Regions from separate parts of the Plantactinospora sp. WMMB334 genome, predicted to be linked through region 1. Evidence: riboswitches for the same ligand, from Rfam matches in the RefSeq annotation. Region 1 holds a riboswitch; each other region holds the start of a gene.
What was found. Region 1 has a riboswitch for cyclic di-AMP ahead of ACN27G_RS31725 (NlpC/P60 family protein). Riboswitches for the same ligand answer to the same signal wherever they lie in the genome.

Region 1 (9,867 bases):
CCGGAATCGTCTCCCGGCCCGGCTTCGGCGTCGCGACCAGCCCGACCGACCACCTGGCCGTGGGGTTGCCCCTCGGGTTGTGGAACCAGGCCCTCTGTCCGAGATACCAGATCGCGGTCCAGTCGCCCTGCCGGCCGGCGAGCGCGTAGGTCTGCCCGGCGGAGGCCCGCGCCCCGTGGTCGGAGATGTGCATCGTGTTCGGGGTGCCGTCCGGGCGCAGCCCGAGGTCGTTGACGAGCGGTGCGTCGGCGGCTGGTGCGGCGCGCAGGATCACCGACGACGAGCCCCGGGCCGGGCACGGCACGCCGGTCGTCTCGCAGCCGGTGAAGGCCGGCCGGTTGGTGGCGAAGTCCGGGTCGATGGTGACCAGGCCGGCGGCGGGGATGCCGATGCCCCGGAACGGCGCCCGGAGCAGGTCGAAGTAGTGCGACCAGTCCCAGTACGGGCCCGGGTCCCAGTGCATGCCGCGCACGTTCGCCGGCAGGATGCCGGGGACGTTGTCGTGCCCGATGATGTGGTCGCGGTCGAGCGGGATGTCGTAGCGGTCGGCGAGGTAGCGGACCAGCTTGGCCGAGGTCCGGTACATCGCCTCGGTGTACCAGGTGCCCTGGGCGGCGAAGCCCTCGTGTTCGAGGCCGATCGCCTTCGCGTTGACGTACCAGTTGCCGGCGTGCCAGGCGACGTCGGCGCCCCTGACGTGCTGCGCGATGTGCCCGTCGGCGGAGCGGAGCGTGTAGTGCCAGCTCACGTAGGTGGGATCCTGGACGAGCCGCAGCGTGGTGTCGTAGCTGCCCTCGGTGTCGTGGATGACGATGTATTCGACCTTCTGCCGGGCCGGCCGGTCGGAGAGGTCGTGGTTGCCGTAGTCGCCGTCCCCGAACGCCTCGTAGGGGGCCGGGATCCACTCGCAGGAGATGCCGCGCGGGCACTCCAGCCCGTCCGGGCGGGGCCGGCCGGGCAGGCCGAGCCGGTCCAGCCAGGAGCGCTGCGGGACGGTCCCGGGCCGGGCGGGGAGGCTGATCCGGTGGCCGTCGTCGGTGGTCCGGGTGGCGCCGTCGGCGATGGTCCGGTACACCTCGTCGGCGAAGGCCGCCGCGGCGTCCGCGTGGTCGCTGCCGGCGTACCGGGCCACCGCGCCGTACCAGGCCGCCGGGTCGCTGGCCCGCCCCGTCGGCCCGGCCAGCGATGTCTGGTACGACGCCAGCAGCGCCGCCCCGCCCCGGATGTTCGCCTCCGGTTCGGCGCGCAGCCTCGCCCGGTCGACCTCGGTCAGCGCGGCGGCGGAGTCCAGGGTCTGCCCGCCGGGCGGCGCGGCACCGCTCCCGCCGACGCGCGGCCCGGTGGCCGTGCTGGCCGGCCGGGCCGGGGTGCTTGCCGGGCGGGCGGGGCGGGCCGGGTCGCCGCGCCGGTCCTCGCCGTGCTCGGGATGTTCCGCCGGTCCGCCGGCCAGCCCGGCGACGTCGGTGAGGTGCATCGGGCCGTACCCGCCGCTGGTGCTCGGCGTGCCGGCGTTCGTGTCCCAGCGGGACTCCAGATAGGAGACGCCGAGCAGCACGCTCTCCGGTACGCCGAACTCGGCGGCCGCGGCGGCGTACTCCCGTTGCCGGTCCTCCGGCGGTGCGGCGGTGGCGGGCGCGGTGCCGGCCGGCAGCAGCGCGGCGACGCCGGCCACGGCGGTGCTGAGCGCGATTTTCCTGCTCAGTGCTGTTGTGGTGCGACGCATGGAACCTCCCAGAGCCGGGGGTGGGCTTGATGATCACCCTCCACCCGACACCCGCCGGCGGTCAATACATGCCGAGCAAGGTCATCACTATGTAGAAAGTTTTCATCCATACCGAGAGTGTTCGGGAGGTTCCAGCGGTCCGCACCATCCGCGACCGGTCTGACACGAAACGAATCGATCCGGATCGTGGGTTGCGTTTGGATAACACCCTTCTCTAAGGTTGGGGACCGTCGAACCGACGGCAGGTCGCCCAGCCCGGGCGGCGACGGTTCGACACCGCCGAATCGTCACAGAGAGCGAGCCGGGGACCCGGGCACCATGGGGTGAATCCGCGTCGCACGCGGAAGGGCGACAATCTTCCCGCCCGAACCCGTCAGCTAACCCGGTAGGCGGGCTACGGAAGAAGGAGTACGGACCCCGGTGGCTCCCCCTGCCCCACCGCGGTCGCCATCCCTCCGGCCGGCATCTCGCGCCGGAGCCGGGACGGCGAAGCCGCACACTCGAAGGTCCATTCTCGCCATCGCACTCACCGTGCTCGCCAGCGCCGCCGTGCTCTTCACCGGCACGACGCCGGCGCTCGCCGAGCCGTCGGTGGCCGAGATCGAAGAGCAGATCGACGTCGCCTGGCGCAAGCTGGAGCCGGTCATCGAGAAGCACAACTCCACCCGCCAGGACCTGACCGCGAAGAAGAAGCAGGCCGCCGCCCTGCAGAAGAAGATCGCCCCGCTCCAGTCGCGGATCGACGCCGCGATGGACCGGGTCAGCGACTTCGCCGTGCAGGCGTACAAGGGCGACAAGGCCTCGACCTTCAACGCGCTGCTCAGCAACAAGTCCCCGGCCGCGCTCGTCGGCCAGCTCTCGGTGCTCGACCAGTTCGCCCGGCAGCAGCAGCGCGAGGTGCAGGCGGTCGTCGACCTCAAGAACAAGTTGGCCGCCCAGAAGGCTCCGCTGGACCGGCTCGTCAGCCAGCTCACCAAGACCGAGAAGGAGCTGGCGGCGAAGAAGAAGGAGATCGACGCCGAGATCGACAAGCTCCAGGAGCTGCGGATCAAGGCGTACGGGAACGGCTCCGCCGGTCCGCTGCGGCCCGCACCCTGCCCGTCGACCTACCCGGGTGGCGGGGCCGGCAAGGCGGTCAAGTTCGCCTGCGCCCAGATCGGCAAGCCGTACAGCTGGGGCGCGGCAGGCCCCGGGGCGTACGACTGCTCCGGCCTGACCCTCGCCGCCTGGCGGCAGGGCGGTGTGTCGCTGCCGCACAACGCCCGTGCGCAACGCGGGCAGACGTCCCGGATCAGCCGCTCCGCGCTGCGCCCCGGCGACCTGGTCTTCTACTACGCCGACCTCAGCCACGTCGGCATGTACGTCGGCGACGGCTGGATCGTGCACGCCTCCCGGGCCGGTGAACCGATCAAGATGAAGCGGATGGACGACGGCCAGATCCACAGCTTCGGCAGACCCGGCTGAGTCACCCGACCGTTCCTACGGCAGAGCCCCCGTCGCACCCGCGACGGGGGCTCTGCCGTGTCGTTCCCGTTCCGTTCGCGTCCAGCCGCGCCGGGCCGGCCTCAGCGGGTCGGCCAGGTGCGCCAGTTCTGCCAGGAGCGGCTCGGGGTGGGGCCGCGCTGCCCCTGGTAGCGGGAGCCGTAGACGGCGGACCCGTACGGATGGGCGGAGGGCGAGGAGAGCCGGAAGATGCAGAGTTGACCGATCTTCATCCCCGGCCAGAGCCGGATCGGCAGGTTCGCCACGTTCGACAGCTCCAGGGTCACGTGGCCGGAGAACCCGGGGTCGATGAAGCCCGCGGTCGAGTGGGTGAGCAGGCCGAGCCGGCCCAGGCTGGACTTGCCCTCCAGGCGCGCGGCGAGATGGTCGCCGACGGAGATCACCTCCAGGGTGGAGGCGAGCACGAACTCGCCCGGGTGCAGCACGAACGGTTCGCCGTCCGGCACCTCGACCAGCGAGGTCAGGTCGTCCTGCTGCGCGGCCGGGTCGATGTGCGTGTAGAGGTGGTTGTTGAAGACCCGGAAGAGCCGGTCCAGGCGTACGTCGATGCTGGACGGCTGCACCAGCGCGGGTTCGAACGGCTCCAGCCCGAGCCGTCCCGCCTTGATCTCGATCACCAGGTCGTGGTCGGAGAGCAGCACCGTGCCACCTTAGCGAGTGGCGGGAAGCTCACCGGCCGCGACCTCGCGCAAGGGTGGGATCAGGGTCGGGTCCGGTCCGGTTCGGGCCCGGTCCGGGGTAGGTGATCGAACATGTGTTCGATAGAATGTCCGCATGGCATCCTGGTCCGAATTCGCCTCCGACGAGCCCCGCCTCGCCGACGCGATCCGCGTCCTCATCCAGCAGTACGGGCCGGGTCTCGGCTACCTCGCGACCGTGCGCGCCGACGGTGGGCCGCGGGTGCACCCGGTCTCGCCGGTCATCACCGACGAGGGGCTCTTCTGCTTCGTCGTCGACTCCCCGAAGCGGCGCGACCTGGAGCGTGACGGGCGCTACGCCCTGCACTCGTTCCCGCCCGAAGACAGCGACGACGAGGCGTACGTCGCCGGCCGGGCCCGACCGGTGACCGACCGGGCCCGGGTGGAGCAGCTCGCCGGCAACCTGCGGGCCGCGCCCCAGGTCGACTGGCGGCTCTTCGAGTTCACCGTCGACGTGGCGATGGTGGCCCGGCACGGCAGCAACGGCGCCACCCCGCTCGCCGGTGAGCGCTCCGAACGACCCGCGGTGCAGGTCTGGCTCGACCCGGCCGGTGCCCTCACCGGCCCCGCTGCCGAAGGCACCGCCACCGCGGCACGGCGGCGCGGCCGTCGCCGCACCGCCGAATCCGAGCCGGTCCCGACCCCCTGACCCGTCCCGTCCCGCCGCCTACGGCTCCCGGAACGCCTTCCACGCCTTGAGCATCCGGAACACCTGGCCGTACGTGAACTCGTACATGCACGCGTCGACCGAATAGTCCATGAAATTGTGGATCGGGTCGAGGCCGGATCTGGCGGGGCAGGAGTCGCGCCGCTCCGGGCAGCCGAAGGCGGGCTCCGCCTCGGCGGCGGTGTCGACCACCTGGTCGCCCTGGCCGTCGCAGCCATCCTGGAAGGTGTGGTAGAGGTTCAGCCAGTGCCCCACCTCGTGCGTGGCGGTGTCCCCAGCGTTGTAGGGCGTGGCCGTCCCGCCCGGCAGCGACTCGCCGAGCACCACCACCCCGTCGTACGGGTCGAGGTCCTGCTTCGGAAAGGTGGCCCAGCCGAGCAGTTCCTCGTCCAGCAGTCCGGTGTAGACGTTCAGGGTGTGCTTGCCGCCGACCCGCAGCGCCCGCTTCATCTGCGCCTCGGCCGGGCTCTCCGGCACGATCGGATACCAGGCCGGATTGACGACCCGGTTGACCTGCCTGAGCTTGAACCGGAACGGTGTCCAGGCGCCGCCGGTGCGCCCGCCGAACGAGTCGTTCAGCACCTTGAGCTGTGCCTCGATCAGCGCCAGCGGGATGTCGCCGTCGGCCCGGGTGCGCCGCTCGGCGATGACGTGGAACACCACGTCGATGCTGATCCCGACCTTCCCGTGCGGTACGCCGAGCGGTGCGACACCGACCCGCCGGGCGTACGCCGAGTCGACCGCCCGGTCCTGCTCGGCCGCCTCGGCCGCGGTCAGCTCGTTCGGCTCGGCCGCGTGCGGGGCACCGGGCCTCGCCTTCGCGTGCGCGTTCGCGTGCGGATGACCGGCGGTGTTGCCGGCGCATCCCGGGTCCACGGCCCCGGCCGACCCGAGCGGCGCCGCCACCACCGGACCGGGTCCGAGCAGCAGGACGAGAAAGACACTCGCCACGCCGGTCGAACGCGACGACCATCGCAGTCCACGGAACGCCATTGCCTCACCCTTTGCCTTCACAGAGTGGCGCCGCGATAACGCAGAGCCATAGTTGCAGGTGGGGCGGACGTTACCTGTCGTTGTCCCTGTTGCAAACGAAGCGGCACGGCGTGGTCCCCGACCCGCTCCGACCGGGTGACAGGGCAGCCGTGGGCGTAGGCGGGGAGGGTGAGTGCATGATCGGATCCGACCAGGTACAGTGGGGTCCGCTCGCGGGTGTAGTTCAATGGCAGAACATCAGCTTCCCAAGCTGACAGTGCGGGTTCGATTCCCGTCACCCGCTCCACCGACAAGGGCTCAACTGTAAAGTCGATTCTCCGATACCGGGCCCTTGTCATTTTTGACCTTCAAGGCAGCCGTGCGCCTGCCTTGTTCCGACGGAATCCGGGAGCCGGGTCGGTGGAGGCACCTGGCGTCGGGCTCCGTCGATCCTCGCACTGCTGGCCTGTCGAGCGCCTGTTACTGGCGAGCGGCCCCGTGGACAGGACATCATGGGTGTATGAACGACAGGATCTCCATCGACCATCGGATCATGGGTGGCGTGCCGTGTGTCGCCGGGACCCGCATCCCCGTGGCGACAGTGATCGGGCTGCTGGGCCAGGGCTACAGCGTCAGTGAGGTGGTCGAGGAGCACCCCACCTTGACCAAGGACGACGTTCTGGCGGCTCTGCGCTTCGCCGCACGGGCGGTCGACGAGCGAGAACTGCCGTTGAAGCTGTCCGCATGAGGTTCCTGGTCGACGAGTGTCTGTCGATCAGGGTCGCTGCCCTCCTCGTGGCGGCCGGGCACGACGCCATTCATGTCGTTGACTGCGGTCTGGCCGGAGAGCCGGACGAGCGGGTGCTTGGCAAGGCGGTCGGTGACGGACGGATCCTGCTCTCCGCCGACACGGACTTCGGCGAGATCCTGGCCCGGTCCGGGGAGGGCACGCCCAGCGTGGTCCTGTTCCGGCGCTCCGATCGATCGGCGGCGTCCTTGGCGTCGATCCTCGTTGCGAACATCCCCGAGGTTGCGGACGATCTGGCGAAGGGTGCGTTCGTGGTTCTGACCGATGAGCGGCTCCGAATCCGTCCTCTACCGTTCAAGTAGGGGCGAGCGGACCCGGTCGTGCCATTCGGGCAGGACAATCAGGACCAGTCCAGGCCGCTGGGATCAGCCGTGACCAGGTGCCGAGGCCCTGCGACGGCGGATCTTCGGCGATTCCCGAGCTGACAGCGCGGGTTCGATTCCCGTCACCCGCTCCAGGAAAATCCCGGTCAGGTCAGGCGGGAGGCCGACCAGGGCTTTCCCTATCACTATCGCGCACGTGAGGCCGCCTGGCGGACCAATCAGCGGTTCCTCGACGGTGATGGCTGGGGCGCGCCGCCGGGTGGTGGCACGCCCCCAGCAGGTCAGGCGAGCTGCTTGGCCCGGGTGGTGGTCACCGTCGCGGTGCCGTCGGCGGACAGGCCGGAGATCAGGTACGCCCGGTAGGTGCCGTTCGGCAGCACGGTCCACAGGTCCGGCGTGCCGTCGGTGTTGATGTCGGCGGCCCACAGCGTGCTGATCGTGACGCCGGTGTTCCAGTTCGCTGCTACCCGGTACTGAATGTGTGTCAGCGTGCCGGTGCCGTCGCCGTTGTCGAGCATGGTGACCCCGGTCCACAGGTACAGGTCGCCGGTGGTGGCGTTGCGTAGGAAGAGCGCGAGGCCGGACGCGATCTCCGTGCTGGCGATGCTCCAGTCCTGCCAGTCGTAGCCGCCCGTCGGGGTGGGGTTGGTCAGCGTGGTGGTGCCGAAGTAACCGCCTGGGATGCCCCAGTTGGGGTGGTAGTCGAGGCGGTACCCGTTGGTGGCGTCACCGGAGATGCCAATCAGGTCTGGAAGGCCGTTGTCGAGTCCATCAGCGACGTATCCGTTGACCAGCGTCAGCGGCGAGTTGCCGTTGGCGTCCAGGAGCCGATCCCGGGAGATGACCGCCACGGTGCCGCTGCCGTATGGGTTGGGCATCGTGCCGTCGCCGGCGCCCCTGATGACCAGGCCGCCGCCGGCGTGGACCCCGCCCGGGTAGTAGACGAGAAAGTCCTCTTCGGTCTCACCGAAGAAGCGGCCGGTGATGGGAGGAGCGGGTCGTGGCAGTGGCCTGGGCGGGCAGGGCCGGGGCGAGCGCGGTCAGCGCGAGCGCCACGGGCGCGGTCCAGACGAGCATGCGATGGGAGTTGAAGGAAGCGTTCATGGATCTCCTCGTGCCGTGAGTCTCCGGTCGGAGACGACTGAATGGCGGCAATCGCCGCCTCGATCAGTCCGTGCGTGTGGGCAGGCTATCGGGGCGGCAGTACCCAGAACTCGTTGCCGTCGGGGTCGGCGAGCGCCACGGAGCCGGGTTCGCCGCGGGCGGTGTCGATGCGTGTCGCGCCGAGGGAGACCAGCCGCTCAACCTCTGCCTGCTGATCGGCGCCAACATCCGGTACGAGGTGGAAATGCACTCGATCTCTGCCGGTCTTCGGCATCAGCGGTGGACCACCCCACGCGATTTTCGGGCCGCCCTTCGGCGACTGGATCGCGGTCTCCTGGTCCTGGTCCCAGACCAGCGGCCACTGCAGCGCCCTGCTCCAGAAGTATCCGACCTCCTGCGTGCCGTCGCAGGAGAGTGCCCCGACGAACCCGCACCCGGCCAGGAACGTGTTTCCCGGCTCGATGACGCAGAACTCGTTGCCCTCGGGGTCGGCGAGCACCACGTGACCCTCCTCCGGGCGCTGCCCCACGTCGACGTGCGCTGCGCCGAGCTCCAGCGCCCTGGCCACCGTCCGCTGCTGGTCATCCAGGGAGGCGCTCGTCAGCTCGAAGTGCGCACGGTTCTGGCCGACCTTCGGCTCGTCGGTCGGCACGAAGCGGATCCGGAACCCGGTGTCGTTGTCGGGCAGCAGCGTGGCGCCGTCGGACTGCTCCCGGCCCAGCAGCCCGGACCAGAACCGTGCGAGTCGCAGCGGTTGGCGCGCGAGGAGACAGACCGCGAAGAGGTGAGAAGTCACTCGTGTGTTCTACGGCTGAGTAGGCGTCATCCGCATCCGAGTTTTGCGGCGGGCCTGACTCCGGGATGCACGACTGGTCTGGGCGTACCGCTGTCTGGCCGTTGGGCTCTTTTTCGGTCTGTTGTCCTTGCCTCGGCGCTTGTTCGTCTCCCGCCGCTGACTGTTGCGTTGCTCGCTGTCGCAGCCGTGGCGACGGCCGGGGGCGTGGCCCTCGGCTGGACGGGCATGATCAGGATGTGGGCCGACCAGTTGATGCCGCGTGGCGGGACCGCCCGACACCGGGCCCTGACACGAGGGCTGTGGCGGGACGTGCTCGGTCCCCTGTCCCGGATCGGCGTAGGTGGTCGCCGACGGCAACGGTGACGGCGAGGGCCGAGGAGGCCGGCGTCCCGTCTCTGCCGTCAGGCCGGGCGTGCTCCGCGTACGAACTGCTCGACTGCGGTCTCCACGAGGCCGTCGAGCAGCTCTGGTCTGACCATGTCGCCGTTCGTCAGCGTGGCGATGCCCTGCATCGTGGCGAAGAGCACGATCCCCACCCGTTCGGGGTCCCCCTCGACGAGTTCCCCGGCCGCCTGCCCCTGCTTGATCAGGTCGTACATCAGGTCGAACGCCGGGTCGGCCGCCGCCACCAGCCGGTCGGCGCCCGGTCGGTGCTTGCTGGTGAACATCAGTTCGAGCAGTGCCGCGTCCTCGGTGGCGAACCGGATGTACGCCGCCACGGTGGCCCGCAGGCGCGCCAGGAAGCCGTCCCCCGCCTCGGTGTACGCCGCGCGCAGTTGCGTGTGCAGCCGCTCGAAGCCCGCCTCGGCCAAGGCGTCCAGCAGGGCCTGCCGGTCCGGGAAGTGGCGCCGTGGCGCGGCGTGGCTGACGCCGATCTCCCGGGCCAGTTCGCGCAGGGAGAGTTGCTCCTCGCCGTGCGCGCGCAGGCTGCGTTCGGCGGCGGCGAGCAGGGCCGACCGGAGTTGTCCGTGGTGGTAGGGCCGCTGGTGGGCTTCGGGCACGACCGGATTCTACCGAACCTGTGTTGCCGTTGACGACATTGTTGTCGGCGCCTACATTGGTACTCATGGTTGCATTCTCCTTGGCGGACATACCCACCATGACGGGCCGCACCGTCGTCGTCACCGGTGCGAACAGCGGCATCGGCCGGGCCGCCGCCCGTGCGCTCGCCGTGCGGGGAGCACGCGTCGTGCTGGCGGTGCGGGACATCGACAAGGGCCGCGAGGCCGCCACGACGATGGCCGGGGACACCGAGGTGCGCCGGCTCGACCTC
Region 2 (9,867 bases), 1.1 Mb from region 1:
GCCACCGCACTCACCTCGGTCACCGTGGTCGGCACCGATCTCGGCCGCACCGACGCGTACGCGACGGCCGGGGTGGCGATGGGGCAGTCCGGGCTGCGCTGGCTGGCCGAGCTGCCGGCGCACGAGGTCGGCATCATCACCTCCGACGAGCTCTGCTACCGCACGGACGGCTTCCCGGTGCTGCCCCTCGACCCGACATCGGGGCTGCCGGCACCGCCCCACTCCGACATCACCGACCAGCCCGCGCCCCGGCTCAGCTGACCGGCCGACCGGCGTCACGGCGACCGGCGTCACCGCGTCACGGCAGGCCGCGTCACGGCAGGCCGCGTCACGGCAGGCCGCGTCACGGCAGGCCGCGTCACGGCAGGCCGCCGCCGACCTCGCCGGCCCCGGCCACCGGAGGACCGTCCAGCCGCGAGTCGCCGAGGAACAGCAGCCGGCAACCGCCGCCGAGCAGCCCGCTGTCCCGGGCGAACTGCGCGGGCAGCACCGTGCGCAGCCCGTCCTGGCCGTAGAGCGCGACCATCAGCCCAGGGTCGCGCGCCGATCCGCCGCCCGCCGGCGGAGTACCCCTGGCGCCGGAGGGTGCGACCGGCAACGGATGCTCGCGGCGGGCGGCCCGGAGCAGGCGATCACCGGCCAGAGTCCGGCGGGGCAGGAACCAGCCGGCGATCCCGACGAACGCCAGCACCACCACCAGGCCGACCTGGACACCGAGCAGATCGGCCGCGACCAGCCGGGCGATCACCATCGGCAGGGCGAGCACCAGCACGGCCGGCAGCAGGAACCGGCGCCAGGCCGGGCGGAGCAGCCCGAGCCCGATCAGGCTCTCGCGCTGCGCGGCCAGGGTCTGCCGGACCCTGCGCTGGTTGGCCACCTCGCGCGGTGCCATCGAGCCGTAGAGCGCGCCGAACAGCGCCCGCTCCAGGGGCTCGGCACGCACCGGGACCGGCCCGGCCCGGTGCAACCCGCCGGGCCGGTCGACGACGACGCCACCCCGACCGTGCAGCAGTACCAGTCCGGTACGCACCGCACCCCAGCTACCACCGCTGAGATAGCCGAGGTCCGTCGCGCTCAGATCACGGTGCGCCGCCATACCGTCGAGTATGGACAGCCCATGCACGCCGGCAACGCCGGCCGGGAGGGTCAGCCGGGCAGGTGGCTGACGAACCAGTCCGCCGCCTCCCGGGCTACCTGTTGCAGGGTGCCCGGTTCCTCGAAGAGGTGGCTGGCGCCCGGCACCACCCGCAGCTCGGCCCCGGCGTCGAGGTCGGCGAGTGCCCGGTTGTTGAGCCGCAGCACCTCGTCGTCGAGCCCGCCGACCAGCAACAGCGTCTCGGCCCGTACCCGGCGCAGGTCGGCGCCGGCCAGGTCCGGGCGACCGCCCCGGGAGACGACCGCGTACACCTGGTCGGGGCGTTGCACGGCGGCGGAGAGCGCGGCGGCGGCGCCGGTGCTGGCCCCGAAGAGCCCGATCGGCAACCGCCCGGCCGGCTCGCCGTCCGCCAGCCACTCGCCGTCCGCCAGCCAGTCGACGATGCCGACGAGGCGCCCGGTGAGCAGGCCGATGTCGAAGCGCAGCTCCCCGGTCCGGTCGTCGATCTCCTCCTCGGCCCCGGTCAGCAGGTCGACCAGGAGGGTGGCCAGCGCGCTCCGGTTCAGCGCCTCGGCCACCATCCGGTTGCGCGGGCTGTGCCGGGAACTGCCGCTGCCGTGCGCGAAGAGGACGATCCCGCGCGCACCGGCCGGCACGACCAGATCACCGACGAGTCGTACGTTTCCAGCCGGGATCGTGGTCTCGGTCGTCCGGGCATCCATCCGACTACCTCCCCTGGTGGTCCCCGCCTGTCTGTCGGCCTTACCCGCCGATGCCGCCTCAACCACCACCTGCCGGACCCCATCTCCGGCTCCGCCCCGGCGGTCGGGTTTGCCGGTGCACAGCCGGGGAAGGCCACCGCAGCGCCTGATTGAGCACCGGGACGGGCACCGCCCCGGCCGGTAGACGACGGAGGGACCTCATGGCCCGAGAGAAATCCGGCAAGGGGAAGTCCGGCTCGGCCCGGGGCGACGACGCGGGGCAGCAGAACCCCGACCGGAGCGAGTGGGCGGACGAGGCGGCCAAGGCGAGGTCGCTCGACGACCCCCGCCGGATGCCGCCGCGCGACGCGGCCGGGATGCCCTCCAGCGGAGACCGCTACTCCAGGGACCCGCGCGACCAGTAAACCGTCTGCCACCAGCCAGAACTGGTCCACGACCATGATCAGGGAGTGTGTGGCTCGCCCACCCGGGCCAAACGCTCCCTGATCAACGCCGCGAGCTGCACACGCCGGCCGCGAGGCTGGGGTGGGCGCCGTCGTGGCAGTATCCGGATCGCCGCCGCACGACCGCCGGACCGACCTCGCGCCGCAGGTTCCCCGAGGGCAGAATTTCCACGCCGGAACGTCCCGAATCCACCGAACCGGCCCGGTTGATCAGGTAGTCTGACCCCGGTTTCGCCCGGTGGCGCACCCCTCCGCGCCGGCGTTACCGCCGCCGAGTCACCCGAACGGGTGAGCCGGGGACCCAGGTAGTTGGGGTGAGTCCGCAACCGCGGTAGGGGCCTTGTTCCGTCCCCGAACCCGTCAGCTAACCCGGTAGGCGGGCGACGGAGGGACATGCATGACGGGATCCACACGCCAGCGGATACCGCTGGCCCTGGCCCTGATCGCCGCGTTCGGCGCGCTCGGCGGAGCATCGCTCCAGCCCGGCGCGGCAGAGGCGGACAGCCCTGCCGTGCTCGGCGACGAGGGCGACACGCCGCTCTTACGCGACGTACTCGAATCGACCGGTCGCGGCTATCTGCAGGCCAAGAGCGCGCTGGCCAGCACCCAGGCCCGGCAGACGAGGATCGCCGCCGAGCTGCGCCGGGTCGAGGCGCGGATCACGGAGTTGCGGCCCCGGGTCGAGCAGGTGGCCCGGGCGGCGTACCGGACCGGCCGGATCGGCCCGGTGATGGTGCTGCTGCACAGCGGCTCGGCGGACGAGTTGCTGGAGCGGGCCCGCGGGCTGGAGGCGGTGGCCATGCGGGACAACGAGGTGCTCCGCGCACTGCGCCAGGCCCGGGAGCGGGCCGCGCGGGCGAAACTGGCGCTGGACGCCGAGGTCGCCGAGGAGCGCCGGCAACTCGCCATCATGCTGCGGCAGAAGCGGGCGGCCGAGCGGGCGCTGGCCCAGGTCGGCGGCGCCTCCACCGGAGGCTTCGTCGCGGCCACCTCACCGGTGGCCCGGCCCGCGCCACGCGGCGCCGACGGCGGCTGGCCGGCACAGTCCTGTGCCAGGCCCGACCCGACCACCTCGGGCTGCGTCACCGCACGCACCCTGCACGCGTACTCGGAGGCGCGGCGCGCCGGCTTCACCCGCTACACCTCGTGCTACCGCCCCGGCGGCCCGTACGAGCACCCGAAGGGACGCGCCTGCGACTTCTCCGCCGAGGCGGGCGGCTTCCGGGGTGACGCCACCGGCCGGAACCGGACGTACGGCAACAACCTCGCCGCGTTCTTCGTCCGCAACGCCGACAAGCTCGGTGTGCTCTACGTGATCTGGTACCGGCAGATCTGGCTTCCGACGACGGGCTGGAAGTCGTACAGCGGGGCGCACGGCGACCCGTCCAGCGACCACACCAACCACGTCCACCTGTCGCTGGTCTAGTCAGTCCATCGCTCGTCTGGTCAGCTCGGCTCGCTTTCCGGGGCACGCCGGACCGGCGCCCGGCCCGCCGGTTGGGCCGGCTGCGGCCGCGAGGCGTGGACCGGAGGGATCGGCCGGGTGACCGCCTCCAGGCAGGTCACCTGGACCTTCTCGCCGTGGTGCAGCAGCTCCAGGGTGTCGTCCGGCTCGCCGTCACGCAGCGAGTACGTCGCCTCGCCCGCCCGGACGTCCACCCGCAGGTGCACGCCCCGGTAGCGGAGCGAGAACTCCAGCCGGTTGATCCGGCTCGGCAGCCGGGGTGTGAAGGAGAGCGTCGGGGTGTGGTCCCGCATCCCGCCGAAGCCGGCGACCAGGGCGATCCAGGCGCCGGCCAGCGACGCGACGTGCACGCCGTCCCGGGTGTTCTGGTTGAGGTCGTGCAGGTCCATCAGGGCCGCCTCGCCCAGATAGTCGTGCGCGAGCTCGAGGTGCCCGACCTCGGCCGCCAGCACCGCCTGGGTGCAGGCCGACAGCGACGAGTCGCGGACCGTCCGCCGCTCGTAGTAGGCGAAGTTCGCCGCCTTCTCCTCGTCGGTGAAGGCGTCGCCCCGCCAGTGCATGGCCAGCACCAGGTCGGCCTGCTTGAGCACCTGCTTGCGGTAGAGGTCGAAGTAGGGATAGTTGAGCAGCAGCGGATACTGCTCCGGCGGGGTGTTCGCGAAGTCCCACTCCTGATAGCGGGTGAAGCCCTCCACCTGCGGGTGCACGCCCAGCTCCGCGTCGTACGGGACGTGCATGTCGTGCGCGGCGTCCCGCCAGGCGGCCATCTCCTCCTCGTCGACGCCGAGCTTCCACGCCTCCGCGCTGTGCCGGGCGGCGGCGTCGGCGGCGGCGAGCAGGTTCCGCTGGGCCATCAGGTTGGTGTAGACGTTGTCGTTCTTGACCGCGGTGTACTCGTCCGGCCCGGTCACGCCGTCCAGGTGGAACCGGCCGTGCCGGTCGTGGTGCCCGAGCGAGCGCCACAGCCGGGCGGTCTCCACCAGCAGTTCCAGCCCGATCTCGCGCTCGAACTGCTCGTCCTCGGTCGCCTGCACGTAGCGGCGCACCGCGTCGGCGATGTCGGCGGCGATGTGGAATCCGGCGGTGCCGGCCGGCCAGTACGCCGAGGTCTCCTGGCCCCGGATGGTCCGCCACGGGAAGGCGGCGCCGCGCAGTCCCAGCGTCCTGGCCCGCTCCTGGGCCAGGTGCAGGGTGGAGTGCCGCCAGCGCAGCGCCGAGGCGACCGCCGAGGGCAGCGTGTAGGTCAGCACCGGTAGCACGAACGTCTCGGTGTCCCAGAACGCGTGCCCGTCGTACCCCGGACCGGTCAACCCCTTCGCCGCGATCGGCCGCAGTTCGGCGCGGGCGCCGGCCTGGAGCACGTGGAAGAGGCCGAACCGGACCGCCTGCTGCACTTCCGGGTCGCCCTCGACCTGCACGTCGGAGTCGTCCCAGAAGGTGTCGAGGTAGCCGCGCTGCTCCGCGCAGAGCCCGTCCCAGCCGGAGAACCTGGCGCCGGCCAGCGCCGCCGCCACCTGGTCGCGCAGGGCCGGGCGGGACCGGCGGCTCGACCAGCCGTACGCGATGTACTTGACGATCCGGAGCTGCTCACCCGGCTTGATCACGGAAGTGACCGTGGTCCGCGCCCAGTCCTCGTACGCCTCGGTGCCGACCAGTTTGCGCTCGGGCCCGTGCACCTCGTGGCTCATCGAGACGGCCACCCGCAGCCCGCTCGCCTTGGTGCGGTGGATCAGCAGCGCACCGTCGCCGTGCAGCAGGTGCTCCTCGGCCTGCAACGGCGACTCCAGCACCGCCGCCACCCGGGGGTCCCGGCTCTGCGTCGGAAGCTGCTCGTTGGCGACCAGCTCCGACTGGATGATCAGCCGCATCGGACCGTCCACCGGCTCGACCCGGTATTCGATCGCCGCCACCGAGCGCTGGGTGAAGGAGACCATCCGGGTGCTGCAGATCCGCACCGTACGCCCGGCCGGCGAGCGCCACTCGACCGAGCGTTGCAGGGTGCCGGCGCGCAGGTCGAGCACCCGCTCGTGGCTGAGCAGTTCGCCGTAGCGCACGTCGAAGGGCTCGTCGTCGACGAGCAGCCGGATCGGCTTGCCGTTGGTGACGTTGACGATGGTCTGGCCGGATTCGGGGAAGCCGTACCCGGCCTCGGCGTACGGCAGCGGCCGCAGCTCGTAGAAGGAGTTCAGGTACGTCCCCGGCAGCCCGTGCGGCTCGCCCTCGTCCAGGTTGCCGCGCAGCCCGATGTGCCCGTTGGAGAGTGCGAACACCGATTCGGACTGGGCGAGTACGTCGAGGTCGAGCCGGGTCTCCCGGACGTGCCACGGCTCGACGGGGTACGCCCGTTCCCGGATCATCGGCCCCTCCTCGCGGTCGGGCAGGTCCTCACGGTCGGGCGGCTCGGTGTGGTCACCGGAGCACCTCCGGGCCGGTGTCGACTCCGGTGAGCAGTTCGGAGAGGTCGCTGACCACGATGTCGGCGCCGTGTTCGCGCAGCTCGTCCGCCTGCCCCACCCGGTCGACGCCGATCACGTAGCCGAAGTCGCCGGCCCGGCCGGCGGCCACGCCGGCAAGCGCGTCCTCGAAGACCGCGGCCTGGTCGGGACGGACCCCGAGCAGCTCCGCCCCGGCCAGGAAGGTGTCCGGGTGGGGCTTGCCGCGCAGCCCGCGCTCCCGGGCCACCACGCCGTCGATCCGGGCCTCGACCAGGGGTTCGAGGCCCGCCGCCGCGACGACGTCACCGGCGTTGGCGCTGGCCGAGACGACGACGCGGCGCAGTCCGGCCGCGCGGGAGGCGTGCAGGTAGTCCACCGATCCCTGGTAGGGCAGCACACCGTCGGTGTGGATCCGGTGCAGCAGCAGGACGTTCTTGCGGTTGCCGACCCCGTGCACGGTGTCGGCGCTCGGCGGATCGTCCAGGTCACCTTCCGGCAGGACGATCTGCCGGGAGGCGAGGAAGGTCCGCACGCCGTCGGCCCTGGGACGGCCGTCGACGTACCGGTTGTAGTCGTCACCCGGGTCGAACGGCCGGAACGGCTCGCCGGTCGCCTCGGCTCTTCGCCGGAGAAACTCGTCGAAGGTCTCCGCCCAGGCGGCATTGTGCACCCGGGCGGTCTGGGTCAACACACCGTCGAGGTCGAATAGACACGCGGTCACGTGCGCGGGTAGGCCCAACACGCCTAACAACCTAACCGGGTTACCACGTCCCGGCACGGTTTCGCCTTCGGCCACGCCGGATGCGTAGGGAGGGACCTCGCCGGTCTCGCCGGTACTGACTCAGGGACGCCGGGCGTGTCCCTGGGCGTGGCCGGTGGGATCCGGATCCGGGCGGGGTGGCGGCAAATGGGTTGCCGTCGGGCGGACGCCTCTGCTGTCCTGGCCAGGACCACACCGCTTCGTTCGAGGAGTTCACATCATGCGCACGGCTGCCATGTCCCCACGGGAAGGACGTTCCGGCTATCCGAAGGACATGACAGTTCGTGCGTACGTTGAACCTCGGAATCCTGGCGCATGTCGACGCCGGTAAGACCAGCCTGACCGAGCGGCTGCTGCACACCGCCGGAGTCCTCGACGAGATCGGCAGCGTCGACGCCGGCAGCACACAGACCGACTTCCTGCCGCTGGAGCGGCAGCGCGGCATCACGATCAGGTCCGCCGTCGTCTCGTTCACCCTCGGCGACGTCACGGTGAACCTCATCGACACCCCGGGCCACCCGGACTTCATCGCCGAGGTGGAGCGGGTGCTCGACGTGCTCGACGGCGCCGTCCTGGTGATCTCCGCCGTCGAGGGCGTGCAACCGCAGACCCGGGTGTTGATGCGGACGCTGCGCCGGCTGCGCATCCCGACGCTGGTCTTCGTCAACAAGATCGATCGGGCCGGCGCGGACGGCGGGCGGGTGCTGCGGACCATCGCCGACCGGCTCACCCCGGCGATCGTCCCGATGGGCACCGCACGGCAGCCCGGCACCCGGGACGCCGGCTTCCGGCCGTACGACGGGACCGACGCGTCCTTCGTCGCCACCCTCACCGAGCGGCTCGCCGAGCACGACGACGAGATGCTGGCCGCGTACGTGGACGGCACCGCGCTGCCGTACCGCCGGCTCCACGCCGAGCTGGCCCGGCGGACCGGGCAGGCGTTGCTGTATCCGGTCTACCTCGGCTCGGCGATCACCGGTGCCGGGATCGACGAGCTGGTCGCCGGCCTTCGTGAGCTGCTCCCGGCGGCCGAGGGCGACAGCGGTGGGCCGGTCTCGGGCACCGTCTTCAAGGTCGAACGCGGTCCGGCCGGCGAGAAGGTCGCCTACGTCCGGATGTTCTCCGGATCGGTCCGCATCCGCGACCGGCTGCCGCTGCCCGGCGCGGAGCCGGAGCGGGTCACCGCGATCAGCGTCTTCGATCGGGGCACCGCCCTCCGGAGCGAGTCGGTCGACGCGGGACGGATCGGCAAGCTCTGGGGGCTGAGCAGCGTCCGGGTCGGCGACCCGATCGGCGCTCCGCACCCGGAACAGCAGCACGACGACGGGCGCGACGACGACGGGGACCCGGTCGCGGCGCGGCGCCGGTTTCCGCCGCCGACCCTGGAAACGGTGGTCGTCGCCCACCGGGCCGGTGACCGGGGCGCGCTACACGCCGCGCTGACCCAGCTCGCCGAGCAGGACCCGCTGATCAACCTGCGCCGGGACGACGTCCGGCAGGAGATCTCGGTCTCGCTCTACGGCGAGGTGCAGAAGGAGGTCATCCAGGCGACGCTGGCCGACGAGTACGGCATCGAGGTCGACTTCCGGGAGACGACGACGATCTGCGTCGAGCGTCCGGTCGGCTCGGGCAGCGCGGTGGAGCTGATCGGCGTGCCACCCAACCCGTTCCTCGGCACCGTCGGCCTCCGGATCGATCCGGCACCGGCCGGCACCGGCGTGGCGTTCCGGCTGGAGGTCGAGCTCGGTTCGATGCCACCGGCGTTCTTCTCGGCGGTGGAGGAGACCGTACGGGCCACGCTCCAGCAGGGAATCTTCGGCTGGCAGGTGATGGACTGCACGGTGAGCATGACCCACTCCGGCTACTGGGCCCGGCAGAGCCACTCGCACGGCGTCTTCGACAAGAGCATGTCGAGCACGGCCGGCGACTTCCGCAACCTGACCCCGCTGGTGTTGATGACCGCGTTGGCGCGGGCCGGCACCCGGGTGTACGAGCCGATCCACCGCTTCCACCTCGAACTACCGGCGGAGGCACTCGGTACCGTCGCACCGGCGCTCGCCCGGCTCGGCGCGGTGCCGCTGGCCAGCACCGTACGGGGTTCGGCGTACCTGCTGGAGGGGGAGATCCCGGCGGCGCGGGTCGCGCGGTTGCAGCGGCAACTGCCGGGGCTGGCCCGGGGCGAGGGAGTGCTGGACTGCACCTTCGACCGGTACGAGCGGGTCCGGGGGGCCGCGCCGCGCCGGCCGCGCTGGGACCACAACCCGCTGGACCGCAAGGAGTACCTGCTCCAGGTCGTCCGCCGGACCGGCCCGCGCCGGGGCGGGGGTTGACCGCGGTCGCGCACACCGCCGAACCGACACCCTCGTCTCCGGGCGCCGGGACGGCCATTCCCGGCGCTTCGGCGGCGGACCACCGGCGTCCCGGCGGCGGGCGCGTGCGCTGCCGGACATCGCCGTCTGCTCGGTGGGACCGGCCGCCGCGCTAGCGAGGCTTCAGGGTCCAGTGCACCGTCAGCTCGGTGGTCACCGTGCCGTCCTCGGTGGTGATCTCGATCGGCACCGGAAACTCGGGCCGTTCCCCTGCCTCGAGCTCGGCCGTCACCTCGGCGGCCGGGCGGCCCAGCCGGGCGGTGGCCCACACCGTCCCCATCGCCAGCCGCCGGTAGCGGATCTCCGCCCTGGTGGCCAGCGGCACCGCACGCTCGAAGAGCTGCCCGAACGCGGCGAGCACCACCGCGCCGGAGGAGGTCTCCCCGAGCGTGAAGAGCGCGCCGGCATGTGGACCGCCGACGTGGTTGTGCGTCGGCGGCGAGTCGGGCAGCCGGACGACGGCGCGCATCCCGCCGGGCTCCTCCGGCACCACCTCCACCAACTCGAAGCCGAGGGTCCGGGCGAAGGGTACGGCCTGGAGCAGGCCGGCTTCGATCTGGCGTACGTCGGGAGACAT
Region 3 (9,867 bases), 2.0 Mb from region 1:
GGCGGCCCTCGGCGGCCTGGCGCTCGCCACGGTCGGTCCGAACGGCGCGTTCGTGGCGGTGGCGGCCGGCTGCACGGTCACCGCGGCGGCGTACCGGTTCGGCCTGGCCGAACGGCCGCCCCGGGGACGCGACCAGGGCTCGACCATCCGGCAGACCTGGTCCGTCAACCGGTGGCTACTGCGCAGCCGGACGACCCGGGGACTGCTGCTGGTGCAGTGGCTGCCGCTGGTGCTGGTGGCCGGCGCGGAGGCGCTCTTCGTCCCATACTCCGCCGGCTGGAACGTCCCGTCCGCCGCCGGCCTGCTCTTCGGGGCGGCGGCCGGCGGGATGCTGCTCGGCGACATCGCCGTCGCCCGCTTCCTCGGCCCCCGCAGACGCGAGCAGCTCGCCCTCGCCCTGGCGCTGCTGCTGACCGTCCCGTACCTGGCCTTCGTCCTCCAGCCTGGCCTCTGGCTCAGCGTCGCCGTGGCCGGTTTCGCCAACATCGGCGCCGCCTACCAACTCGGGGTGCAGCGGCGTTTCCTCGACGCCGTCCCGGAGTCCATGCGGGGGCAGGCCCTGGGCCTGGTCCCCACCGGCATCATGGCCATCCAGGGCGTCACCTTCACCCTGGCCGGCTGGCTCGCGCAGCGGTGGAGCCCGCACGTGGTCATGCTCGGCTTCGCGGCCCTCGCCGTCGTCTCGACGCTGGCGCTGGCCGCTCATCTGCTGCCCGATCCGTGGCGTCGCCGGGAGGTCGTGCGACCCGGGTGACGGCCGGCCCCGCCCGCCGCCGACCGAGGTTGCGGGAGGACGCCATGATCGCAGGGGACGGCACTGGCATCGCCGCTTAAGGAGGCATGGATGGTCCTCACCGCTCAGCCCCGACCGCGCCCCCTGCCGAAGCGGGATCGGTCGGGGCCTCAGCTGCGCTTTCGGGGCCCGGTGTCGCCCGTCTCCACCCCGCCGCCGCTCGGTCGCGCCGCGAGGCTGGCGTGCAGCCGGTCCAACTCCGTGGCGGTGCCGATCCCGGCGCGGAACCGGGGATGTGCGACGTACTCGCGGATCGCCGCGGCGAGGAAGTCGGGTTGCACGTTCAGCAGTCCGACCGGTAGCTCCGTGCCACGGGGTGAGCCCGGCCCCGGATGCCAGTCCCGGCGGTGGAGGATGATGCGCGGGCTGACCGGCGCCGGTGCCGGCGGACCATCCGGTGCCAACTCCTCCCAGGCGATGGTGGTGCGCCCCCGCACCCCCCGCAGGGCGATCCCGCCCGGTTCCAGCGCGATGCTCGCCTGCCGGAGAAACGGCATCGCCACCGCCATCCCGAGGACGACGGCGAAGAGCATCGCGTGATAGGTCTCGGACGGCCAGTCGTGGAAGCCCGGCCCCTCCCGGTCGGGCCAGCGGTCCAGCACGACGAGACCTCCGGCGAACCAGAGCATCGCGATCGCCAGCACCCCCTGCGAGCGGGGAAAGGCACCGGCGACGAACCGGCGCGCCGTGGCGTCGACCGTGAACGTGGCGGGACGCAGTTGCGGCGGGGCAACGGTCCGCGCGAAGACGACGAGCGGCACGACCACGCTCGCCACCAGCGCCAGCACGTGGATCAGCAGTCCCAGCTCGGGGGGCTCGATCCGGTCGGTGACCGGTTCCACCCACCGGGTCACCGCGAGCCGGCTCAGGAAGGCGGCGATGCCGAGCGCCAGGGCGGCGCCCCGGACAAGGCTGAACGGCATGCTGCCAGCGTAGCGAGGCCGCTCAATGCCGCCGGCCGCGCCGGTGGGCTCCCGGAACTCGGGCTGCGGCTGGACCATCAGCCGGTCGAGGCGTTCGTCTCCGGCGGGTCGAGCGCCGCCCGCAGCAGCGTCAGGGTCGTCTCGTCGAAGGCGACCAACCTGATCCGCTCCACCTGCGACGGGGTGGAGCGGAGCGTCCCGACCGCGATCCGGGCCGCCCGGTCGGCGGGAAAGCCGTAGACCCCGGTGGCGATGGCCGGGAAGGCGACGCTTCGCGCGCCCAGCTCATCGGCGACCGCCAGGCAGCGGCGATAGCAGGAGGCGAGCACCTCGGCCTCGCCGTACCCGCCACCCCGCCAGACGGGTCCGACGGTGTGGATGACGTGCCGGACGGGCGGGTCGAGGTCGAAGGCGGGCGTCGCCATCGCCTCGCCCGGCGGGCAGGGGGCGATCGCCCCGCCCGCCTCGGCCAGCCGGGGCCCGGCGGCACGGTGGATCGCACCGTCCACACCACCGCCGCCGAGCAGCGACTCGTTGGCGGCGGTGACGATCGCGTCCACCTGCTCCCGGGTGATGTCGCCCCGGACGACGTCGATGACGGCCATCCGCCGATCATGCCAGCCGAGCCGCGCCGCTGTCCCCGGCACCCGGCCGGCCCCGCGCGCCGATCGCCCCGCCACCCGGTGCCCGGGTGACGGGGCGATCGTTCGGAGGTCGGGTGCGACCGCCCGGCTACAGCATCGACACGTGCACGTGGTCGGTGTGGTCGCTCGGGCCGCTGTACGATCTCCAGCCCTCGCCCGGGAACCAGATCTCCCTGTACCAGATCACGTAGAGGATCCCGAGCCGGTCCGAGTTGCGGATCAGGAACGCGGCGAGGTCGTTGCCGTACTTCATCTGGTCGTCGTTGGCGGCCCGGCTGAACCCGGAGTTGCGCAACGACCAGTCACACGCCCGTCCCTTGGGGTGCTCGAAGGGCCCGCCCGGACGGAAGCAGCCGACGAACCTCTTGAAGCCGGCGCGACGTACCTCGTTGTACATGTGCAGGGTCCGGGCGGTGATGCAGCCGCCGGTGGTGGGATCGTCCTTGTTGCACGGCAGCGACGGGAAGCCGTCGTCCATCCCCGGCCCGGGTCGGGCGACCGGAGAAGTGGCCTCCACCAGCCCCTTGTCCGGACGCGACCTGCCACCCACCAGGGCGAGGGCCTTCTGCGCGTCCGTCTGCTGCTTCTTGATGACCTTTTCCTGGGCGGCCTGCTTGGCGACCTCGTCGTCGATGGCCTTCTTGGCCGCGCCGACCTGCTCACGCGCCTCGTTCAGCGACCGGAGCTTGCTGTTGTTGAACAGGTTCAGCTCGTTGAGCGCCGACATCCGCTCGATGAACGAGTCGGTCTCGCCGGCGTTGCCGTTGCCCAACAGCATCGAGATCGCGCTGAGCTTGCCGCTGCGGTAGGACGCGGCCGCGATCTCGCTCGCCTCCGGTGCGAGTGCCGCCAGCCTGGCCTCCGCCTGCCGCAGCTGGGTGCCGAGCTGGGCCTGCCGCTTCTTGGACTTGGCGAGCTCGGCCTTTGCCTCCGCGAGTCGCTTGCCGGCACTGGCGAGCACGTCGCCGAGGAGCGGCGAGTCGGCCTCCTCCTGCGGGGCCGGCTTCGGCGCCGCCGACGCCTCCGACGGGACCACGACCAGTGCTGCGGCGGTGAGCAGTGCCAGGGCAGTCGCCAGCCTTCGGCGTAGGGGTGCCCTCACATGTATCCCTTCCGTCGGCCGCCGACCGGGTTAGCTGACGGGTTCGGGATGGAAGTGGTCCCTACCGCTCTCGCGGATTCACCCCAGGGGTGCGTGGGTCCCCGGCTCGCCGTGCGGCGATTAGGCGGCGATCAGCGCCGGCACCATGCGGTATCCGGCGACTCTGAACGGCAGACAGCATACCCGGTTCCACTTCCGAAATGGCAAGACCAGATTTCCGGTAATAGCGTTGCCGGACAACGACTATCAGTAATCGTGGCGCCTCGGAGGCATCGAAGGGCATCCTTCGTCCGCAGTTATCGACAATCTGCTGTCGGCTATTCACCAACCGCGTAACCTGCGGCGGTGCGAACAGCCGTCCAGGTTGGCCGGTGGTGGTTGCCCGGCTACCGCCGGCGCCAGGGCGCTGTGCCGAAGAGCACACCGGCAACCGCACCCGCCGACAGCAGCCCGGCGGTCAGCACCCTCCGGTGCCGGGACAGCCACAGTTGCGGGCTACGCCCCCGCGACCGCGCGTCGAACGAGCCGTGCGCGCCCTGGTCCGCCTCGCCGCCGTCGTCGACCGGGTGCCAGAGGTTGGTCGGGCGGTCCGGGTCGGTCGGCTGGTCCGTCTGCTGACTGGCGTAGCCGGTCCGGGCCAGGTAGCGGTCGAGCAGCCCGGGTACGAACCGGTTGCCGAGGATGGTGCCGACGGTCGAGGCGCCGACCCAGTACTCCCGCCGCTCCGGATGGTCGGCGGCGTACACGATCGCCCTGGCCGCGACCTCGGGCTGGTAGATCGGTGGCACCGGCTGGGCACGGTTGCGCAGCCGGGACAGCACCCAGTCGAACTGCGGGGTGTTCACCGCCGGCAGCTGCACCATGGTGACCCGCACCGGGCTCCGGTCGTGCAGCAGCTCGCAGCGCAACGACTCGGTGAAACCGACGATGGCGTGCTTCGCCCCGCAGTACGCCGACTGGAGCGGGATCGACCGGTAGGCCAGCGCCGAACCGACCTGGACGATGGTGCCCGTTCCGCGGGGCAGCATCCGGTCGAGTGCGACCCGGGTGCCGTAGACGTAGCCGAGATAGCAGACCTCGGTCACCCGGCGGAACTCCTCCGGGCCGATCTCCTCGAACGGCGCGAAGACCGAGGTGAAGGCGTCGTTGATCCAGAGGTCGATCGGCCCGAGTTCGCTTGTCGCCCGCTCCGCAGCCGCCTCCACCTGGGAGTGCTCCGACACGTCCGTCTCGATCGGCAGCGCGACGCCGCCGTTGGCGCGCACATCCTCGGCCACGGCGTGCAGGCCGGTCTCGCCGCGGGCCAGCAGCGCCAGCCGCATCCCCCGGCGGGCCAGTAACCGGGCCGTCGCCCGGCCCACCCCGGCACTCGCTCCGGTGACCACCGCCACTCGTGCCGCAGGTCGCCCGCGCATCCGTCTCCTCCGTCCTCCGGCCCTCGGCGGGCCGGATCTCGCCGGTGTCGACGGCGCCGGCTACCCCGGCCCGGGCTCCGGCAAACCTCGGCCGACGACCTGCGGCACACCGGACCGGACGGCGGGCGAGCCACGGACCGACGGGCGAGCCACGGACCGACGGGCGATCGGGGCCACCCGTCCGGGTGAGGATGAACGCCGGCCGCCCGGGTAACCGCAGCCGCGATGGTGTGGCGGGTGGAGGAACGGGTGCGTGCCAGCACGGTACCGGCGACGACCGTCGGTGCCGCGCTGGCCGCCCAGGTGGTGCCGGCGGTGACGGTGCTGCCCGGCGTACGGCTGCGGTTCTTTCCCCGGCTGAGCGGGCGCGGCGCCCCCGGCCACGTCGCACTCACCTTCGACGACGGCCCCGACCCGGTCTCCACCCCGCTCTTCGTCGAGGCCCTCGCCGCGCACCGGATCCGCGCGACGTTCTTTCTGCTCGGCTCCATGCTGGCCCGTGCGCCGGAACTCGGCCTGGATATCGCCGCCGCCGGGCACGAGGTGGCGGTGCACGGCTGGGGACACCGCAACCTCCTGCTGCGCGGCCCGCGCGCCACCTACCGCGACCTGGCGCGGACCCACGAGCTGATCGGCGCGGTGACCGGCCGGGTTCCCCGGTTCTTCCGGCCGCCGTACGGGGTGCTCAGCGCCGCCGCGCTGGTCGCCGCCCGCCGGCTGGGCCTGACCCCGGTGCTCTGGACCTGTTGGGGGCGGGACTGGACCCGGTCGGCGACCCGCGCCTCGGTGCTCGACACCCTGCTGGACGGGCTGGGCGGAGGCGGCACGGTGTTGCTGCACGACTCCGACTGCACCTCGGCGCCGGGTGCCTGGCGGGCCAGTCTCGCCGCGCTGCCGTACCTGCTCGACGAGTGCCTGCACCGGGGTTGGCAGGTCGGCCCGCTCGGCGAACACGGCCGGGCCGGACCCGGCCGACCCGGGCCGGTCGCGGTGCGGCGGCGATCGGTCCACCGGCCGGTTCACCACTGACGAACCGGCCCGGCATGCTCGCGGTCAGCCCAGCCGGTCGGTCAGCTTCCCGGAGACCGTACCCGCGGCCCGGCTGCCGGGCACGGTCGGCGCCGCGCCGGGCGGGCCGGCGGTGTGCTGCGCCCCAACCCGCGGATGCCGGACCCGGGCGACCACGCCGAGGTGCGCCCGACGGGCGACCTGGAGCGCGGCGAAGAGCCCGTAGGCGCCGCGACCGAGCAACCGGTGCTTGACCCCGAGCGTGCCACCCGGCGGCTGGTAGCCGGCCGGGGGCAGGTGCGCCCGGTACCGGGTGACGATCTCGGCGAAGAACTCCCGACGCCGCTCCGGCGGCACCCGGCGGGGATGCCCGAGGACCTGCAACAGGTGCCAGATCATCCGCTGGAAGATCAGGTGACGCAGGTCGGCCGGCACCTCCGGATCGGCGTCCAGGCCGGCCAGGACCCGGTCCCAGTGCGCGAAGACCTCGAAGTGCCGTCCACTGACCGTGGCGGTGATCGCCCCCTCCGCACGCTGCCGGTACGCGTAGCAGCAGCGGTCGAGCAGCGTGATCCGCCCGGCGGCGAGCATCAGCGGGAAACTGAACGAGACGTCCTCGTACCAGCCCGGACCGAAGGGTAGGTCCAGGTCGACGAGGAACCGGCGCCGGATCACCTTGTTGCAGGTGATGTGCAGCACCGAGAGCAGGGCGGGCCGCTCCCGCAGGGTGAACGTCTCCGGTGCCGGGCGGCCGGCGGCGACCTGGGCGAGCGACAGGTGCCGGGTGCCGCCGCCCGGGTAGTGCCGGGTGTAGGCGGTGACCAGCAGGTCCGGCCGGGTCCGGGTGAGCCGGTCGGCGACGGCGGCGAGGCTTCCCTCCGGCAGCCAGTCGTCGCCGTCGACGAACCACACGTACTCGCCGGTGGCCCGGGCCAGGCCGGTGTTGCGGGCCGCACCGAGCCCCTGGTTGCGGTCGAGGGTGACCACGACCAGCCGAGGGTCGCGGGCGGCGTACCGGGCCAGGACCGCGGCGCAGCCGTCGGTCGAGGCGTCGTCCACCGCCACCAGCTCCAGATCACGGAAGGACTGGCCGAGGATGGAGTCCAGGCAGTCGGCCAGGTACTCCCGTACCTGGTAGACCGGGACGATCACGCTGAGCAGAGTCACCGTGGGCAACCTCCGGGGAGGACGGAGCCCGAATATAGCGCCCAGTAATCAGAAGGCGCGCAGACAGTAACTGTCGAGTGACCAAATTGTGACTTGTCGCCCGCTCAGAGGCTCGCCACCCAGTTCCAGAGGTCGACGACCCACTCCGTCTGGCGCAGGTACGCCACCCCGACCCCGGCCAGGAACAGCCCTGTCACCAGGTGTGCCCCCCGGGCGCTGCGGCGGATCCGTCCGAACTGCCGCTCCCAGATCACCCGCCCGACCAACCGGGCCAGCGCGAAGAGGCCGACCGCGACGAAGAGGGTCAGCACGAAGGTGACCACCGGGCTCGTCAGGTCGCCCCGCGCCGAGATCGCCCAGATCCCCCAGCAGACGAAGGCGAAGAGACCACCCATCACGCTCCAGTGGCGTCCGATGCGGAGCTGCCGCCAGTGGTAGCCCGGCGGGAGCTGCTCCCGCTCCGGCTCGGCCGCCGGCCAGCCGGTGCCGGTCGGCTCGTGCGGCGCCTCCGGCCCGGTACCCGACCGGGGCACCCCGACCTGTGCCACGCCCCGCCGGAAGCCCTCCGGCACCGGCGGCGTAGCGGGGTGCTGCGCGTCGGGCGGCATCTCGACGGTCCGCTCGGCCCACGGTTGCGTCTGGTCTGCCATCTGTCGTAGTCCTCCCCATCGCGCGGGCCCGGAACCCGTCCCGGTTCCGAGGGTAGCCAGCCGGTTAAACCATTCGCCGGGGCACCGGCGATCGACTAGACAGGGGCGATGACCGACACCGGACCCCCGTCATCGCCGGCGATCGAGGTCGGCACCGCGGCCGACTGGGACGGCACCGCCGCGCTGCTGAACACCGCCTTCCACAGTTTCCCGGACGACCCGGCGGCGGCGGAGGCGACCCGGGCCGTCGGCGAACCCGACCGGTCCCTGCTGGTCCGCTCCGGGGAGTCCGTGGTGGCGCACGCGGCGGCGTTCACCCGGGAGCTGACCGTGCCGGGTGCGGTGGTGCCGGCGGCGCACGTCACCCGGGTCGCGGTGGCGGCCACCCATCGGCGGCAGGGGCTGCTCAGCCAGCTGATGCGGCGACAGTTGCGCGACATCCTGACCACCGGTGACGAGCCCGTCGCGGTGCTCTGGGCCAGCGAGAGTCCGATCTATCCCCGGTTCGGCTACGGGCAGGCATCACAGCGGTTGCAGCTTGACGTCCACACCGCCGAGCTGCGCCTGGTCGAGCCCGACGGCACCGGGCAGGCCCATCCGGGCACCGGACGCGCCGCCACGCCACCGATCACGCTCCGCACCGGCGACCCCGTCGCCCTGCAACCCGTCCTGGCCGCCCTCTGGGACCGGCTCCGCCCCGAGCGGCCGGGCTGGTCCAGCCGGCCCGATCCGTGGTGGCGGTACATCCTGGCCGAGGGCGGCACCGAGCGATCCGGCGGTGCCACGCCCCGGTTCGCCGTACTCGCCGAGACGGCCGACGGACCGGTCGGCTACGCCCTCTGGCGCAGCCGCGCCGGCTGGGACGAGCGTGGTCCGAGGGCGGCGGTGACCCTCGACGAGCTGGTGGCCGCCGACCCGGCGGCGTACGCGACGCTGTGGCGGTTCCTGCTCAACATCGATCTGACCCGGCACCTCTCCTATCTCTTCGCCGCCGTCGACGAGCCGTTGCAGCACCTGGTCGACGAGCCGCGCCAGCTCGGCGCCGTGCTCGCGCCCGGCCTCTGGATCCGGATCGTCGACCTGCCGGCGGCACTCGCCGCCCGCAGCTACGCCGCCGATGTCGACGTGGTGCTGGAGGTCAGCGACCCGCTGCTGCCGGAGAACGCGGGGCGGTGGCGGTTGACGGTTGCCGGCGGGACGGCCCGATGCCGGCGTACCGACGACCCCGTCGAGCTGGCCTGCGACGTACGCGATCTCGGTGCCGCCTACCTCGGAGGTCCGTCCCTGGCGGCGCTGGGCATGGCGGGCCGGGTCCGGGAACTTCGCCCCGGCGCCCTGGCCCGGACGTCCGCCGCGTTCGGCTGGCACCGCGCGCCCGCCGGTCTGGCGATCTTCTGAGCCGCTCCTGAGCCGGAGGCCACGCGCTTCCGAGCCGCGAGCCGCGCGCCCGTGGGCGACCAGCGGCAGGCTGACGCGCCGCTGCCGAAGGTCCGGCGAGCGGGCCGCGACCGAAGGTCCGGCGAGCGGGCCGCGACCGAAGGCCCGGCGAGCGGGAAGGAGTAGGGTCGGGCGCGTGGCCGAACGCAGTGAGGAGGCGCCGTGACCGACCCGGAGCGCCGACGGCGGCGGCTGCGCCACGATCCGTCGGGCGGTCCCGGCGACCGGGCCGGCGAGGCGCGGCGCGGCGCCGACCCGGGCACCGGACCGGGCACGTCCGGGGAGGAGCGGGACGCGGAACGCGGCCTGCGCGGGCTGATCGGCTCGGGCGCCTCCCAGGTGAGCGTCGCCGCGGCGATGCGTGCCCGGGACGCGGCCCGGCCGACCGATGCCGATCTCGCCGAGGCGGCCGAACGGCTGGTGCTGATCCGGCGTAACTGGGTGCCCCGCGACGAACTGCCGCGCGGCGGTCGCTGAGCGCCCGCCCGACCGCCACGTCGGCGGAGCGTCGTGACGACGCGGCGGGTGGCGGGCCGTTACGACGCGGCCGGCAGCGCCGGCAGGGCGCCCGAGCGTTCGTACTCGGCGACCTGCCCGATCCGCCGGGCGTGCCGCCCGTTGCCGGAGAACGGCGTCGTGAGGAAGGCTTCCACGATCGCCGTCGCCTCGTCCAGGGTGTGCTGCCGGGCGCCGACCGCGACCACGTTCGCATCGTTGTGCTGCCGCGC

Region 2: linked by a shared signal. The riboswitch ahead of ACN27G_RS26755 (coiled-coil domain-containing protein) and the one ahead of ACN27G_RS31725 (NlpC/P60 family protein) in region 1 are both predicted to bind cyclic di-AMP.
Region 3: linked by a shared signal. The riboswitch ahead of ACN27G_RS22875 (coiled-coil domain-containing protein) and the one ahead of ACN27G_RS31725 (NlpC/P60 family protein) in region 1 are both predicted to bind cyclic di-AMP.

What each region holds. Positions count from the first base shown of each region.
Region 1 is NZ_JBMHME010000002.1:7,310,120-7,319,986, forward strand. It holds gene ACN27G_RS31720 (N-acetylmuramoyl-L-alanine amidase) at 1-1,723, opposite strand, end outside; cyclic di-AMP (ydaO/yuaA leader) riboswitch at 1,991-2,131, shown strand; gene ACN27G_RS31725 (NlpC/P60 family protein) at 2,255-3,187, shown strand; gene dcd (dCTP deaminase) at 3,289-3,867, opposite strand; gene ACN27G_RS31735 (pyridoxamine 5'-phosphate oxidase family protein) at 4,001-4,573, shown strand; gene ACN27G_RS31740 (zinc metalloprotease) at 4,592-5,584, opposite strand; tRNA gene ACN27G_RS31745 (tRNA-Gly) at 5,797-5,870, shown strand; gene ACN27G_RS31750 (DUF433 domain-containing protein) at 6,084-6,311, shown strand; gene ACN27G_RS31755 (DUF5615 family PIN-like protein) at 6,308-6,673, shown strand; gene ACN27G_RS31760 (hypothetical protein) at 6,976-7,572, opposite strand; gene ACN27G_RS31765 (hypothetical protein) at 7,658-7,798, opposite strand; gene ACN27G_RS31770 (VOC family protein) at 7,884-8,594, opposite strand; gene ACN27G_RS31775 (TetR/AcrR family transcriptional regulator) at 8,996-9,595, opposite strand; gene ACN27G_RS31780 (oxidoreductase) at 9,661-9,867, shown strand, end outside.
Region 2 is NZ_JBMHME010000002.1:6,222,343-6,232,209, forward strand. It holds gene ACN27G_RS26735 (FAD:protein FMN transferase) at 1-261, shown strand, start outside; gene ACN27G_RS26740 (TIGR04222 domain-containing membrane protein) at 359-1,096, opposite strand; gene ACN27G_RS26745 (dienelactone hydrolase family protein) at 1,147-1,818, opposite strand; gene ACN27G_RS26750 (hypothetical protein) at 2,019-2,222, shown strand; cyclic di-AMP (ydaO/yuaA leader) riboswitch at 2,521-2,655, shown strand; gene ACN27G_RS26755 (coiled-coil domain-containing protein) at 2,659-3,687, shown strand; gene ACN27G_RS26760 (glycoside hydrolase family 65 protein) at 3,708-6,083, opposite strand; gene ACN27G_RS26765 (HAD family hydrolase) at 6,136-6,903, opposite strand; gene ACN27G_RS26770 (GTP-binding protein) at 7,206-9,251, shown strand; gene ACN27G_RS26775 (DUF4442 domain-containing protein) at 9,403-9,867, opposite strand.
Region 3 is NZ_JBMHME010000002.1:5,353,663-5,363,529, forward strand. It holds gene ACN27G_RS22860 (MFS transporter) at 1-754, shown strand, start outside; gene ACN27G_RS22865 (hypothetical protein) at 904-1,716, opposite strand; gene ACN27G_RS22870 (O-acetyl-ADP-ribose deacetylase) at 1,794-2,321, opposite strand; gene ACN27G_RS22875 (coiled-coil domain-containing protein) at 2,449-3,462, opposite strand; cyclic di-AMP (ydaO/yuaA leader) riboswitch at 3,466-3,599, opposite strand; gene ACN27G_RS22880 (SDR family oxidoreductase) at 3,849-4,877, opposite strand; gene ACN27G_RS22885 (polysaccharide deacetylase family protein) at 5,127-5,906, shown strand; gene ACN27G_RS22890 (glycosyltransferase family 2 protein) at 5,931-7,052, opposite strand; gene ACN27G_RS22895 (hypothetical protein) at 7,157-7,702, opposite strand; gene ACN27G_RS22900 (GNAT family N-acetyltransferase) at 7,811-9,100, shown strand; gene ACN27G_RS22905 (hypothetical protein) at 9,302-9,616, shown strand; gene ACN27G_RS22910 (ribose-5-phosphate isomerase) at 9,676-9,867, opposite strand, start outside.